One region of the Colwellia asteriadis genome, then DNA from elsewhere that is predicted to be linked to it. Evidence: predicted binding sites of a transcription regulator. Region 1 holds the regulator's gene; the other holds the start of a gene.
The links. The regulator FliA, encoded in region 1, starts transcription of late flagellar genes. The targets are predictions, from matches to a motif close to CTAAAGNTNNNNNNNNNNNNGCCGATA.
Positions count from the first base shown of each region.

Region 1 (8,001 bases):
CCATCGTGGCTGCTTGATATTCTATTCTCTTTTAATATCGCTTTATCACTTGTCGTGCTTTTAATTACAGTTTATACCCTAAAGCCGTTAGATTTTGGCTCTTTTCCTGCGGTATTACTGGTGGCCACTATTTTACGATTAGCTTTGAATGTTGCAAGTACTCGAGTAGTACTGTTAGAAGGTCATGAAGGTCCTGAGGCTGCAGGTAAAGTTATTGAAGCCTTTGGCTCGGTAGTTATTGGCGGTAACTATGCGGTAGGTATTGTTGTATTTCTTATTCTTATTATTATTAACTTTGTTGTTGTAACTAAAGGTGCTGGTCGTATCGCCGAAGTAACAGCGCGCTTTACCTTAGATGCTATGCCGGGTAAACAAATGGCGATAGATGCCGATTTAAATGCCGGTTTTATCACTCAAGAGCAAGCTAAAGAGCGCAGAACAGAAGTCACGAGTGAAGCTGACTTTTATGGCTCCATGGATGGTGCCAGTAAATTTGTTAAAGGTGATGCCATTGCTGGTATTTTAATATTATTTATTAATATTGTTGGCGGCTTAGTTATTGGTATGGTTCAACATGACTTAACCTTTGATGAAGCAGTAGAGATATACACGTTACTTACCATAGGTGACGGCCTAGTTGCTCAAATACCTGGGTTATTGCTTTCAATTGGTACTGCGATAGTTGTAACTCGTCAGAACACTTCACAAGACATGGGGGAGCAAGTTAGCGCTCAGCTTGGTCAAGGGAAGTCACTGTATATTGCTGCAGGTGTCATGTTTGTTATGGGTGTTATTCCAGGCATGCCTCACTTTGTGTTTTTACTTTTTGCTGCAATGATTGCGGGTACTGCCTTTTTAGGTAACCGTAATAAAATTAATAAAGCCGCTGAACTTGAAAAAAATGAACATGAAGAGAAAGCCCAAATCAAGCAAAAAGAAGATGAAGTTAAAGAGCTTGATTGGGACGATGTTAACCATGTAGATATTATTGGCTTAGAAATAGGTTATCGCTTAATACCTTTGGTTGATAAAGCGCAAGGCGGAGAGTTGCTTAGTCGAATTAAAGGTGTTCGTAAAAAGCTTTCTCAAGAGTTTGGCTTTTTAGTGCCAGCAGTTCATATTCGAGACAATTTAGATTTAGAACCCAACAGTTATCAAATTTCATTAATGGGCGTTAATGTCGGCTCTGCACAAATTAGACACGACCAAGAATTAGCCATAAACCCAGGCCAAGTTTTTGGCCAGTTAGAAGGCATTCCAACTAAAGACCCAGCTTTTGGTCTTGATGCCGTTTGGATTAACCAAAATCAACGTGAACAGGCGCAAACTTTGGGTTATACCGTCGTTGATTCGGCAACGGTATTAGCAACGCATTTAAGCCAAATATTAACTAATAACGCATCACAGTTGCTTGGTCATGAAGAAGTTCAAAACTTATTAGATTTACTGGCGAAAAATCATCCTAAATTAGTTGAAGGTTTTATTCCTGATACGCTGACTTTAGGCACTGTAGTGAAAGTGCTGCAAAGTTTAATGAATGAAGGTGTTGCTGTTCGTGATATGCGCTCAATAGTACAAACCTTAGTAGAGTACGGCCCTAAGAGTCAAGATGCAGAAGTGTTGACTGCTGCTGTACGTATTAGCTTACGTAAATTTATTATTCAAGACCTTGTCGGCGGTGAGCAAGAAGTCCCTGTCATAACTTTGGCACCTGAGTTGGAACAAATGTTGCACCAGTCTATGCAAATGGCCGGAGATGACGGCGCAGGTATTGAACCAGGGCTTGCAGAGCGTTTACAAAAATCATTAACTGATGGTGCTCATCAACAAGAGATGTCTGGAGAAGTTCCTATTCTATTAACATCGGGTATTTTACGTTCAGTGTTATCTAAATTTGTAAAATATACGATTCCAGGGTTGCGGGTTATTTCTTATCAAGAAATCCCTGATGATAAACAAATAAAAATAGTGAGTGTTATAGGTCAGTAATTTAGACCCAAGCAAAAATTTGCTTGATAACAAATAACATAGTAATGACTAGTTACACTGAGGTTTTATATGAAAATTAAACGTTTTGTTGCCAAAGATATGCGCAGTGCCTTAGCACAAATAAAAGATGAACTCGGTGTTGATGCCGTCATTATGTCAACTAAAAAAATTCCTGAAGGTGTTGAGCTAATGGCTGCGGTTGATTACAACCAGCCAATAACTACAAAAACACAACCACAAGAACAGTCATTATCGGCAAATAGTATTAACTCATTTGATGAGCGCAGTAGCAATAGAGCAGTAACAGACGATGTAGTTAATATTGGGAATCATGCCTCACATAGCCAAAGTGCTTCAACACGTCAAAATAGTGTCGCGTCAGAAAATGTAACTGTTAATGAAAAAGTAAACTCAACGGCCAATGAAGAAAACCATGCTGACAGCTTATCCGCTTTACTTAATCGTCAAGTTCAGCAAACAACGACACCAATGCCATCACATAGTCAGCCGACAGTTAATGACTTAACTGAAGAGGATGAAAGCATAGAGCAACAATTTAAAAGCTTTACTGACCGCTTAAGTCAATCAACTGTTTTAAATGAAGATGCCGATGATATTACCGCGAATGTAACTCCGTTTAATGCGCAACAAACAGTACCAACAGAAAGCCAAAGTGCGGCGGTTTCTTCGCAAGACTTTGCTAAAATGCAACAAGAAATGATGTCTATTCGAGCGCTATTAGAGCACCAGGTTTCTGGGTTGATGTGGCAAGATATGGCACAAAAGGATCCTCAGCGTGCGGTATTGGTAAGTCGTTTATTAGCACTAGGAATTAATGAGCAAATAGCAGATCAGATAGCGGGTTATGTGCCACCACAAACTTCTGAGCCAGAAGCTTGGCAACAAGCAACACAACTTATCGCTAAGCAAATAAATACCACGCAAAACGATATCATTCATCGTGGTGGCGTTGTTGCTTTAGTTGGCCCGACAGGGGTTGGGAAAACAACAACTATTGCCAAACTCGCTGCTGGTTTTGCGCAAGTTCATGGGAGTGATAATGTTGCACTTATTTCGACTGATACCTTTCGTATAGCGGGTTTTGAACAACTTGCAACGTACGGTAAAATTATAGGTTGTCAGGTCATGCTTGCTAAAGACAGTCAGGCATTAGATGCTTTATTACAGCAGTTTTCGAAGAAAAAACTTATTTTGATTGATACTGCGGGTATGGGGCAACGCGATATGCGTTTAGCTGAGCAGTTGGCAAACTTGGTTAATAATGCACGCGTTACTATTCGTAATTACTTGGTACTTGCTGCCAATACCCAACAGCGAGTTATGCAAGAAAATGTTGAACGCTTTAAAAAAGTACCAATATCAGGGTGTATTTATACTAAACTTGATGAAAGCGTTAGTATTGGCGAAATAATTACCACATCAATAAAAAATGGTTTACCAATTGGGTATCTTACTGACGGACAACGAGTTCCTGAAGATATTAAAGTTGCAAATGCTGAGAAATTAGTTACTCTTGCTGATAAGATGGCAAGTAAGCCAGCAAATGGTAATAATACACCTGTGCGCACTATGCCAGTTGCTCCCGCGGGAGTAATGTAGCGTGTTAGTTTATACGACAATAGAAGTAAAAATTTGATGATAGATCAAGCGAGTGGCTTAAGAAAAATGCAAGATTTACAAAAAGTTAAAGTAATCGCTGTTTCAGGAGGCAAAGGAGGCGTAGGTAAAACCAATGTTTCTTTGAATACCGCTATAGCATTAGGCCAACAGGGCAAGCGTGTTCTCGTTTTAGATGCCGATTTAGGTCTAGCTAATGTTGATGTAATGTTGGGCTTGAGGGTAAAGCGCAATTTATCACATGTGCTCTCGGGTGAGTGCGAGCTCGATGATATTATTATTGAAGGGCCTGCCGGTATTAAAATAATTCCAGCAACATCTGGCTCACAATCTATGGTTGACTTAACGCCAGCAGAGCATGCTGGATTAATTCGTGCCTTTAGTGAAATGCAAACTCAGTTTGATGTACTTATTGTTGATACCGCAGCAGGTATTTCAGATATGGTACTTAGCTTTACCCGTGCAGCACAAGATGTCATGTTAGTGGTTTGTGATGAGCCCACATCAATAACAGATTGTTACGCACTGATGAAGTTATTAAGTCGCGACCATGGGGTTTTCAAGTTTAAAGTTGTTGCCAATATGGTGCGAAATCCAAAAGAAGGCGAACAGCTTTTTGCTAAACTGACTAAAGTAACAGACAGGTTTTTAGATGTAGCACTAGAGTTAGTCGCGGTTATTCCCTTTGATGAAAATATTAGAAAGTCGGTTCGCAAGCAACAAGCTATTGTTGAAGCGTTTCCACAATCCCCAGCCGCTAAAGCATTTAGCAGTTTAGCGACTAAAGTAGGCCAATGGCCTATACCTAAACAAGCATCAGGACACTTAGAGTTTTTTATTGAGCAGTTATTAGCTAATTAGCTAGTTTATTCAAATCCATACGACTTTATGAGAGCATTATTACGTGGCAAAAGCGAATAGCTATAGTAATCAAATTGATAAAGCTGCGATACTTGAGCAACATACTGTTTTGGTCAAACGTATTGCCTATCACTTATTGGCAAGACTACCTGCAAGTGTATTAGTCGATGATCTCATTCAATCAGGCATGATTGGATTATTAGAAGCCGCTAATAACTTTGATAATACTAAAGGTGCTAGCTTTGAAACCTTTGCAGGTATTAGAATACGTGGTGCAATGCTAGATGAAATGCGTCGCGGTGACTGGACTCCTCGCTCAGTACATAAAAATAGCCGAATGGTAAGTGATGCAATCAATACATTAGAAGCTAAACTTGGTAGAGATGTTTCTGATATTGAAGTTGCTGAAAAACTTGATATTTCATTAAATGACTACCATCATATATTAAGAGAAGTCAGTACAGGTAAAATACTAGGCATAGATGACTTAGGTACAAGTGAAGATGCGTTAAGTTATACTGATGACAATATTGATGATGATCCCTATCTAAATATAGAACAAATTGCGTTTAAAAAGGCGTTAGCTGAGTGTATAAGCACTTTACCCGAGCGTGAAGCTCTAGTACTGTCGCTATACTACGATGAAGAATTGAATTTACGTGAAATTGGTCAAGTACTTGATGTAAGTGAATCAAGGGTGAGCCAAATTCATAGTCAAGCAATGCATAGGTTAAAAGCGCGTATGCAATCTTGGCAAAATTAACTAAACTATTAAATCGATAACAATTAACTTCACTGTTAAAATAAGTTTGATAGTATAAATAATACCACCATTATTAATTTTAAATGTTTCGCCGGAGGGTGCCTTGGATAAAAATATGAAAGTGCTTGTAGTTGATGACTTTTCAACCATGAGACGTATAGTAAAAAATTTATTGCGTGATTTAGGCTTTACCAATATTCAAGAGGCGGATGATGGCAGCACAGCATTACCGATGCTTCAAGGTGGAGATTTTGACTTTGTTGTAACTGATTGGAATATGCCTGGTATGCAAGGTATTGACTTATTAAAAGCAATACGAGCTGATGCGAGCTTATCTCACATCCCTGTCTTATTAATTACTGCAGAAGCTAAAAAAGAGCAAATAGTTATGGCAGCTCAAGCAGGGGTAAATGGTTATATCGTTAAGCCATTTACTGCGGCAACGTTAAAAACTAAATTAGACAAAATTTTTGAGCGTTTGGGTTAATAACTGTTTTAGCTTTATACGAATTTAATATGCTAAGAATATGGTTTGCATAAGTATTAAGGACTTTGCATGAGTATAGCTATGATGGGGCGGATCTCTTTAGAGCAAGCAAAATCGCTAGTTGAGTATCTTGAATCTGGGCAGCAAGATGCTGCCGATGCAATTATTGCAGAAATTCAAAACCCAATTAACTCGGAACTGTTTGCAGAAATAGGTAAGTTAACACGTCAACTTCATGACTCGTTAACGAACTTCCAAGTTGACTCTCGTTTAAGTGACTTGGCTAATGCTGATATTCCGGATGCGAAAGAGCGCCTGAATTACGTTATTGAAAGAACAGAAGAAGCAGCAAACAAAACTATGGACGCTGTTGAAGCTATTTTTCCAGTGGTTGATAGAATATCAGAACAAGTTGATGCAGTTAATCCCGCTTGGACTAAACTGATGAATAATCAAATTGATTTAGCTGAGTTCAAAAGCCTTTGTTTGGGTATTGACACACTACTTAAAACAACAGGTAAAGAAACTCAATTAATACATGGCTTAATGACCGATGTCTTAATGGCACAGGATTTCCAAGATCTAACAGGCCAAGTTATTCGTAAGGTTATTGATTTGGTTCGAGAGGTTGAAGACAGTTTAATTAACATGTTAACCGCTTTTGGTATCACTTCTGATGATGATAAAAATCAAGCGACACCTAAAGTCGGTGACAATTTAGTTGAAGGTCCGATAGTAAACACAGAAAACAGAGACGATGTTGTTGAAGATCAAGACGATGTTGATGATCTTTTATCAAGTTTAGGATTTTAATGGGAGTTGCTGCATGTCTTTTGAAGCAGATGAAGAAATTTTACAGGATTTTTTAGTTGAAGCGGGTGAAATCTTAGAGTCTCTTTCAGAAGAGCTAGTTGAGCTAGAAAATGATGTAGATAACTCTGGGCTATTGAACTCTATCTTCCGTGGATTTCATACAGTGAAAGGGGGAGCAGGGTTTTTAAGCTTGAATGAGCTTGTTGAAGTCTGTCATGGTGCGGAAAATATCTTTGATTTATTACGTACTGGACAACGACGTGTTAATCCTGAGCTTATGGATACTATTCTATCTGCTCTAGATACGGTTAATGATATGTTTGCTTTAGTGCAAAATAGCCAGCCATTAATTCCTGCAGATCCGCAACTATTAGCTGAATTACATCGCCTTAGTACTCCTGATTCAGCAGGCGCTGCTGATCCAGCTCCAATTGAAGCTGTCGTTGAAGATGCTACGGTAGCTGTTAATAACGATATTAATGATGAAAACTCAAATGATACAGGCTCAAATGATGAAATGACCGAAGATGAGTTTGAGCGCTTACTCGATGAGTTACATGGCGGTGGGGAACCTTCAACTCCTGCGCCATCAGAAGAGGTTAATGTAGCTCCTACGGCTAGCAATCCAACCGATAGCAATGAAATATCAGACGATGAATTTGAATCATTGCTTGATGAATTACATGGTCAAGGGGCTTTTTCTTCAGAAGTTGCAGCGTCCTCTCAAGCCACTTCTAGTACATCTTCGGATGATATAGATGACTTAGAATTTGAAAAACTACTCGATGAGTTACACGGTAAAGGTAATGCCCCAAGTACCGCAACTGACAGTACAGCAACCGAAAATACAGTTGAAAATACTCCCCCTGCAGTGACTCCAGATCCTGTTACTCCGGCTAAGCCAGCAGCAGCTAAGCCATCAACACCAAGTCCTGCGCCGGCACCAGTAAGCTCTGCTCCTGCTAAAGTCGCAGAGAAGAAAGCAGCAGCGGCATCACAAGGTGAAACCACTGTTAGGGTTGATACAAAAAGGCTTGATCAAATCATGAATATGGTTGGTGAGCTCGTACTCGTTAGAAATAGGCTAACCAGTTTAGGGCTAGTGTCTGATGATGAAGATCTCACTAAAGCGGTAACTAACTTAGATGCAGTGACTACCGACTTACAGGGCGCCGTGATGAAAACACGGATGCAGCCTATTAAAAAGGTTTTTGGTCGTTTCCCTCGAGTTGTTCGTGACTTAGCTCGAAGCCTGAAAAAAGATATTAAGCTTATTCTTGAAGGTGAAGAAACTGATTTAGATAAAAACTTGGTTGAAGCTCTAGCCGATCCTCTAGTTCACTTAGTACGTAACTCTGTTGACCACGGCATTGAAGCACCAGATGTTCGTGAATCAATAGGTAAGCCTAGAGAAGGTACTGTTGTTTTATCAGCCTCTCAGGAAGGAGAT
Region 1 covers NZ_BAAAFA010000004.1:164,807-172,807, forward strand. The annotation lists gene flhA (flagellar biosynthesis protein FlhA) at 1-1,989, shown strand, start outside; gene flhF (flagellar biosynthesis GTPase FlhF) at 2,059-3,609, shown strand; gene ABD005_RS07230 (MinD/ParA family protein) at 3,646-4,488, shown strand; gene ABD005_RS07235 (RNA polymerase sigma factor FliA) at 4,532-5,251, shown strand; gene cheY (chemotaxis response regulator CheY) at 5,355-5,738, shown strand; gene ABD005_RS07245 (protein phosphatase CheZ) at 5,808-6,551, shown strand; gene ABD005_RS07250 (chemotaxis protein CheA) at 6,565-8,001, shown strand, end outside.

Region 2 (8,001 bases), on a different contig from region 1:
GAGATGGAAAAACCAGCCACGGAACATAATGCCGTAGGACAAAAGAAAACGTTAGCGGAACTATTACTGTCTATTTCAGAAAAAGAGATTTAATGGTTTGTTACGTGATTAAAATAGCAACGATAATTATATTTATTGTAGTATCTTACATAGCTTTTAAAAAAGAGGAACGTAGCAAAAGCTTTTGGCTTAGCGTATTAACTCTTTTATTTATTGGCTTGGGCGGTACAGGCATGATTGCAAGTATAATGCATAATTTTCAGTCCAATTAAAAATACAATTAAGTAAAAAATTAGCGGCATCTAGCGTTAATTAAACATATTTACAGTATGCAAAGTAGCATTAGCGAACTAAGGGAATAAAAATGAAAAAATTTACAGTAAAAAAAATAACTACGGCAATTACAGTATGTGCAGGACTAATCTTTTCTTGCGCGGCTAATGCAGAATCATCAGTATGGAAAGTATCCAAAAATAATGATGTTGTTTATGTTGGTGGCACAATACACATTTTACCCGTGTCAGAATTTCCTTTGCCGGCAGAGTTTACTGATGTTTATAAAATGGTAGATGCTATTGTGCTTGAAACTGAACTGCCCGATCAAACCGATACCAATTTTCAGGCGCAAATGATGCAAAAAATGAGCTACGCTAATGGTAAAAAGTTAACTGATGTTTTGTCGAAAAGAACCTATCAGCAGTTGAGCGAATATATGGCAGGGTTTGGCGCTAATTTGAATGATTTAAGCGGTTTTAAACCTGGCTTTATTACTACCATGATGGCAATGATGGAAGCACAGCGTTCAAATATTTCGGGTGAGGGCGTTGATGCTTATTTTAATCAACTAGCGGTCAAGGATAATAAAGGCATTGAGTATTTAGAGACCATCACTTTTCAGCTAGAAATGTTATCAAATATGGGGCTAGGTAACGAAGAAGCTTTTATGAAATCTAACTTGTCACAAATGAAAGATTTTAAAAGTATATTTACCCAGCTTATTAAAGCTTGGCGTATAGGTGATGAAAGTGCTTTAGCAGATATTGTTATTACGCCGATGCAGGAAGACCCGCAAACATTAAAACTATTACTTAGCGATCGTAATAAAAACTGGTTGCCAAAAATTGAAGAAATGTTTACAGATAACGACAAAGAATTCGTCTTAGTAGGTGCAGGGCACTTAGTTGGTGACAATAGTGTACTAGCGCTATTGGAGAAACGCGGTTACAAGGTCGAAAAATTTAAATAACCTGAACTAGGTTTAAGAAGTATTTAACAAATTGAAATATCAGCAAAAATTACTTTTCTGAACCGATAGCTTGATAGTTTTTCTTCTTTTCATATGATAAGCAAGGCAAATTTCGCGTCAATAGGGAGCTATTGCAAGTAAATTTAACGAAGAAGTCAGGAAAAGTAGCTGCTAGAGAAACATTTGTTAAGCCGAGCTCAGGTTAAATAACCGATGTATTGTGCATATCCGTAAAAAAGCCACGTTAATAACTTTATTAACGTGGCTTTTGTTTACTTTAAAGAGTATTAGTTCAATAGCTAGAGTAGGTTATTTCACTGTAACTCGAGCAAACTTACGTTTACCTACTTGATATACTGCTTCACTACCAGCAATCACTGTTAAGTTACGGTCTGTTATTTTTTCACCGTCAATTTTAGCCGCGCCTTGCTTTATCATTCGAAAGGCGTCAGACGTGCTGGCAACTAAACCAACTTCTTTTAATAGATTAGCAATACCAATTTCACCACCTTCGGCCGTTAAGCTTAACTCAGGCATGTCATCAGGTAATGCGCCTTTTTGGAAGCGATTGATAAATTCATCGTGTGCAGCTTGTGCTGCTGCTTCGTCGTGGAAGCGAGCAATAAGCTCTTTGGCTAAATCAATTTTAACGTCGCGTGGGTTTTTGCCCTCGCTGATTTGTGTCTTGTAGCTCTCAATTTCTTCAAGAGGCTTGAAGCTGAGAAGCTCGTAATAACGCCACATAAGTACGTCAGAAATCGACATTATTTTACCAAACATTTCTGTTGGGCTATCGGTAATGCCAATATAGTTACCTAGTGACTTAGACATTTTTTGTACGCCATCTAAACCTTCTAGTAATGGCATCATTAATACGGTTTGTGGGCGTTGCCCTTCAGATTTTTGTAATTCTCGTCCCATTAACAAGTTAAATTTTTGATCGGTACCGCCAAGCTCTACATCTGACTCAAGCGCAACTGAATCCCAACCTTGTACTAATGGGTACATAAACTCATGAATAGCAATAGCCTGACCGTTAGCGTAACGTTTTTTAAAGTCGTCACGTTCCATCATACGTGCAACAGTTTGGCGAGATGCTAGCTGTAGCATACCTGCAGCGCCTAATTTCTCCATCCAAGTAGAGTTAAAGGCAACAGTTGTTTTTTCAGGATCTAGAATTTTAAAAACTTGTTCTTTGTAGGTTTCAGCATTGGCCAACACATCTTCTTTGGTAAGTGGCTTACGTGTTACATTTTTACCTGTAGGATCGCCAATCATGCCGGTGAAGTCACCAATTAAGAAAATAACTTCATGGCCTTGTAATTGAAATTGACGTAACTTATTAATAAGTACAGTGTGGCCTAAATGTAAGTCTGGAGCCGTAGGATCAAAACCGGCTTTAATTTTTAATGGTTTACCACTTTTTAATTTTTCTAGTAACTCTTCTTCAACTAATATTTCTTCTGCGCCGCGTTTCAGCTCTGCAAACGCTTGATTGACATCTGTCATAATTCAGCTCCACTGGCTATCATTTTGAATTTACTCTAATGCGATAAAAGTAGATTCAAGGTAATAAGTTTATTTTATGGTCGAATTCTACTGCACTTTATTAGTAGGTTAAAACCTTTAAGTGAGTTTTCGTGTATTTATCTTAATAAAACTAATTTTAGGGAAGTGCAGAGAGGTAAATAACTTGTCTTAATAGTGTGGTAAGTAAAATAAAAAAGGCTTGTATAACAGGGTATACAAGCCTTGATTTTGATTCATGTTAAAACAGAATAATTATCTTTATAGCGTAATCTATTCTTTTATGCTCTTAATTTGAATCGGTTAACAAGATTTTTCATTTGATCAGATAACTCATTCATTCTTGATGCTTTTTCTGATGTTTGATTGGTCACATCTAAGATTTCAGATGATGAACCACTGATCGCTACCACATCTCGAGATATCTCGATGGTTGTAGCAGATTGCTCTTCACACGCGGCAGCAATTGAAGTAATCATGGCCTCTATGCTTTGAGTACCTGCCATAATAATATCAAGTGAATCACCAGCTTTATTCGCCAGCTCTACACTTTTGCTCGCTTGATCAATGCCTTGGTCAATACTGGCAATAACGGCGGTAGTATCTGACTGTATTGCGCCAATAGATTTAGCGACCTCCTGTGTTGCTTGGGTTGTTCTTGCTGCCAGTGTTCTAACTTCATCGGCAACAACAGCAAAGCCTCGACCTTGCTCCCCAGCACGCGCTGCTTCTATAGCGGCATTTAAGGCTAATAAGTTAGTTTGTTCAGCAATACCGTTAATAACTTGTATTACATCACCTATTTCGGTGCTACGTGCCCCCAATTTGTTGACCATTTCAGCTGTTGAATTAACGGCTTCTGAAAGTAGGTTAATACCTTGTACCGTTTGTTTAACAACATTGCCGCCTGTTGTTGCTTGTACCCCGGACTCACTCGCACTTGTGGCTGCTGCCGAGCTTTGGCTGGCAACTTCATTTACGGTTGCTGTCATTTCTTCTACTGCTACTGAAATAATACTGGCTTTATGTGCTTGTTCATTACAGCTGTTGGTCATTTCAATAGTAGCGCCAAGAATATCATTACTTGAACTAGCGACAGAATTAGAGACATTATTAATATCTTTAATTAAGTCATTAAGTGATTTAGACATAGTATTCATAGCGATTGCGATGGCACCAATTTCATCACCACTGTCATCAACAATAGGGTCTGCGGTTAAATCTCCTTCACTCACTTTGTTGGCGACATTGAGTACATTATTCAAACGCTTATTGATGTTTGTTGCTAGGTAATGAGAAATAGCAATAGCAGCAATAATCGCGATGATAGAGATAACCACTAAAGTAAATAATTGGTCATTTATAGAAGTTAATGTTTCATCTATACCTTTACTGGCGTCTACTTTTTCTTCGTCAGATGATTTATCGAGTATGTCTTCAACCACATTAAAAAGCTCTCGTTCCATTTTATCTGCAGCTTTTAAAGCTGAGGCTCTAGCGGTAGGGTCGAATTTAGCGAAGGCTTCTTCTCCTGCAGCTATTATCTTTTGAGACAGCTGGCCTATTTTTACTAGATTAGCTTGATTTTGTGGGCTTTGCTCTAGTTTTTGTAATTGCGACAAATACTCAGCTAACGATTTTTTATCTTCATCAAAAGCTGATTTTTTATTTATATCGCCGGCAATAAAACCCGTGAGTGAAGCAATTAGATCTCCTGCTTCATCAATTAACTCTAAATAAAGTACAGCACTAGATAAATCATTTTTCAAAGCTTCTTTTTTTGAAATATCTAATAGCGACTCAAGCTCGCGCACTGACGTTTTTTCAAGTTCTTTTATTAATGTAAACGCCCATCGTTCTGTTTCAGGGTTGTAGCGAGAAAAAACTTCTTCTTTAGCTTGCGCTGCAAAGGTATCAACAAGATTTTTAATTTTAGCCATTTTCTCACGATCGGTGGCTTTAGCTGATTCAATCAGCTTTAACTTTTCAAATTGTGTGTTAAATTCGGCGTAACTTTCGTTAAACACCTTTACTTCGTTTACTTCTCCAGTCAAATATTCAAGCATACTCGATTGCATATCACCGACTTCATCGAGTACTTGTAAATATAAAATAACGCCAGGGATATCGTCGCTTTGTACCTCGTCAACTATTTGTTGTATTTTTTGGCTTTTAAGCCAAATTACGGTGGAGATTGTTAGCATTAATAATATGACTATTGCAAAGCCAGCGTAAAGACGTTGAGAAATAGTTAATTTCATTATTTATTACCTTGTTTAATACGGTTATATTTTTGCACATGAGTCTTGTAATCCTTTACTTATCGCCTCTATTACCTTTTACTTTAGTTAGTATTTCGTATTTTGCTAAATTTATATTTACCTTTTGATAATAAGCTTTTGGCGACATTTGCTATTTTTTTTTGATATAGTGGTTATTTATTAATGTTTTCGCTTTCCATATTTGAGTAGTCCCTTTGAGTAGTTCCTTGAAAAAAATATTAGAAGTTTTCTCTCAGCTTCCTCTGAAGCATCGCATTGTTATTGGCTTTTTTAGTTTGTTATTTTTAGTTTTTTTACTAATGCCCAGTAATAACAGCCAAGATGATGTTACCGACTTAGCTGTCGGTAAACGATATGAAGTTAAAAGTTTGGGTAACAGTATTGAGCATAGCGCCATTGACGATAGCAACCCAAGCCCTTCAAATAGCAAGGTAAAAGATCTGCCCTCTTTAGCGAGTGATAACGATGCAATTGAACGCGGCACATTAGTGAGCGAAGCAACTAAAACCATAAACCCCCCAACACCAAATATGGCAGATGAAGAGCCGCCGGTTGTGGAGTTGAATTGGCAAACAGTAAAAGTTAGAAGTGGTGACTCGTTAGCAAGAATATTTAAACGTTTGGGTTTCAGCGCTCAAACAACCTATGCAGTTAGTACGGCAAAAGGTGAAGACAGTAAATTACTGAAAAAGCTAAATGTTGGCGATGAATTACGTATTGCAACGAATGATACTAAGCAATTAGCAGCGCTTGAATATCCCTTATCTAAAACTGATACCTTATACATTAATTTAATAGGCGATACTTACCAATCATCTAAAGAAGTCAAAGCGGTAGAAATACGTGAAGCTTTTAGCCATGGTGAAATATCTTCAAGCTTTTGGAATGCAGGGGTGGGTGCAGGTTTAACTGATGCACAAGTGATTAATTTTGCTAACGTCTTTGGTTGGGATATTGATTTCGCACAAGACATTAGGGCTGGTGATAGCTTTAATGTGGTTTATGAGCAGCAATATATTGATGGTGAATACATAGGAACAGGCAATATTTTAGCCGCTGAGTTTGTTAACCAAGGTGAAGTTTTTCAAGCGGTACGCTTTAGCGATAATGAGTATTACACTCCAGATGGCAAAAGTATGCGTAAAGCTTTTTTACGAGCCCCGGTTAATTTCAAATATATTAGCTCAAGCTTTAAGCCAAGACGCTTTCATCCCGTACAAAAACGTTGGAAAGCTCATCGTGGTATAGACTATGCTGCCAAAACTGGCACACCGGTAGTTGCGGCAGGTAATGGTAAAGTGACCCATGCAGCTTATAATAAATATAATGGTCATTATGTTTTCATTCAGCATGGTAATGGTATTGTGACTAAATATTTGCATTTTTCTAAACGGGCAGTAAAAAAAGGACAGCGTGTTAAACAGGGGGAAGTGATTGGTTATGTCGGCGCTACTGGTTTGGCGGCAGGGCCTCATTTACATTATGAGTTTTTATTAAATGGTGTACACCGCAACCCACGTACCGTAAAACTGCCAGATGCTCAGCCAATTGCTAAAAAATATAAAGCGGAATTTCAACGTATTTCGGCGCTACGTTTACAAGCTTTAGCGGGTGCGAGAAATGCCTTGAAATCTACTCAAAAGACTACAGGTATTGCAAGCAACAATGAGTAAGGTTAAGTATTATATTGGGCTAATGTCGGGAACCAGCGCTGATGGGGTTGATCTTGCTTTAGTTGATTTTACGCAAGGTTGCCAAAATTTGATAATCGCTGGTAGTTATTATCAAGCATACACTCCTGATATTGTTGAAAAAATAACGTCACTTTATAACCCTCATAATAATGAAATTGATCGCGCATATAGCTTAGACGTAGAACTAGCTCATATTTTTGGTGATGCGATACGCGCACTGCTATTGCAGGAAAACCTTACAAGCGAAGACATTATTGCCATAGGTAATCACGGGCAAACTATACGCCACCGCCCAGACTTCCCCCATTCTTTTACCGTACAAATAGGTTGCAGCCAAACCTTAGCTGTATTAACAGGTATTAAGGTGATTGGACAGTTTAGACGTAAAGATATGGCACTAGGCGGACAAGGTGCGCCTTTAGTACCTGCGTTCCATCAGCATATTTTTTCAGAGCCTAGCCAAGATGTTTTTGTAGTGAATATTGGTGGCATTGCCAATATTACTTTTTTACCTGAGGGTAATGACAAGCAAGTGTTGGGGTTTGATACCGGCCCTGGTAATGCATTATTAGATGATTGGTTTAAAGAAAATCATCTAGTAATGGCTGCTTCAACTGATAGTGATCATAAAAGCTATGATGAAAACGGTCATTGGGCATCAACAGGCAGCGTTAACTTGGCATTGCTAAGCCATCTTCTTCAAGACTCTTATTTTGCTTTACCGGCACCGAAAAGCACGGGGCGAGAATATTTCACGTTAAATTGGCTTTTTGCACAATTAACTGACTTTTCAATTAAACAAAACCAAGCCTTAAAGCCTAACGACGTGCAAGCAACACTGGTGGCACTAACGGCTCACTCTATTGCGAACGAGATTATTAAGTTGTCAGCTCAAGGTAACATTTATCTATGTGGCGGCGGCATTCATAATCGCGCTTTGATGCAGCAACTTAAGCAGGCGTTAATTGTTCAAGGGGGGTTAGCGTATGAATTATTATCAACACAAGAACGTAATATTGATGGTGATGTGCTTGAAGCAACGGCTTTTGCATGGCTTGCTTACGCCTATGAGCATAAGCTAATAAGTAGTATTTCGGCTGTTACTGGAGCTCGGGTCGCTTGTACTCTAGGCGTTGCCTTTTACCCTTAAGTAAACATAAATATCATCTGGAAAAATCTCTAATGTACTCTATAGTTGGTTGATGGTCGAAATAAAAGCTCAGTGATAATGAACTTAATCGACTTATATCCA
Region 2 covers NZ_BAAAFA010000002.1:339,031-347,031, forward strand. The annotation lists gene ABD005_RS04635 (hypothetical protein) at 1-93, shown strand, start outside; gene ABD005_RS04640 (TraB/GumN family protein) at 365-1,246, shown strand; gene tyrS (tyrosine--tRNA ligase) at 1,556-2,755, opposite strand; gene ABD005_RS04650 (HAMP domain-containing methyl-accepting chemotaxis protein) at 3,055-5,034, opposite strand; gene ABD005_RS04655 (OapA family protein) at 5,271-6,728, shown strand; gene ABD005_RS04660 (anhydro-N-acetylmuramic acid kinase) at 6,721-7,899, shown strand.
Region 2: the regulator FliA is predicted to act here: its motif matches at 5,095-5,121, upstream of ABD005_RS04650 (HAMP domain-containing methyl-accepting chemotaxis protein).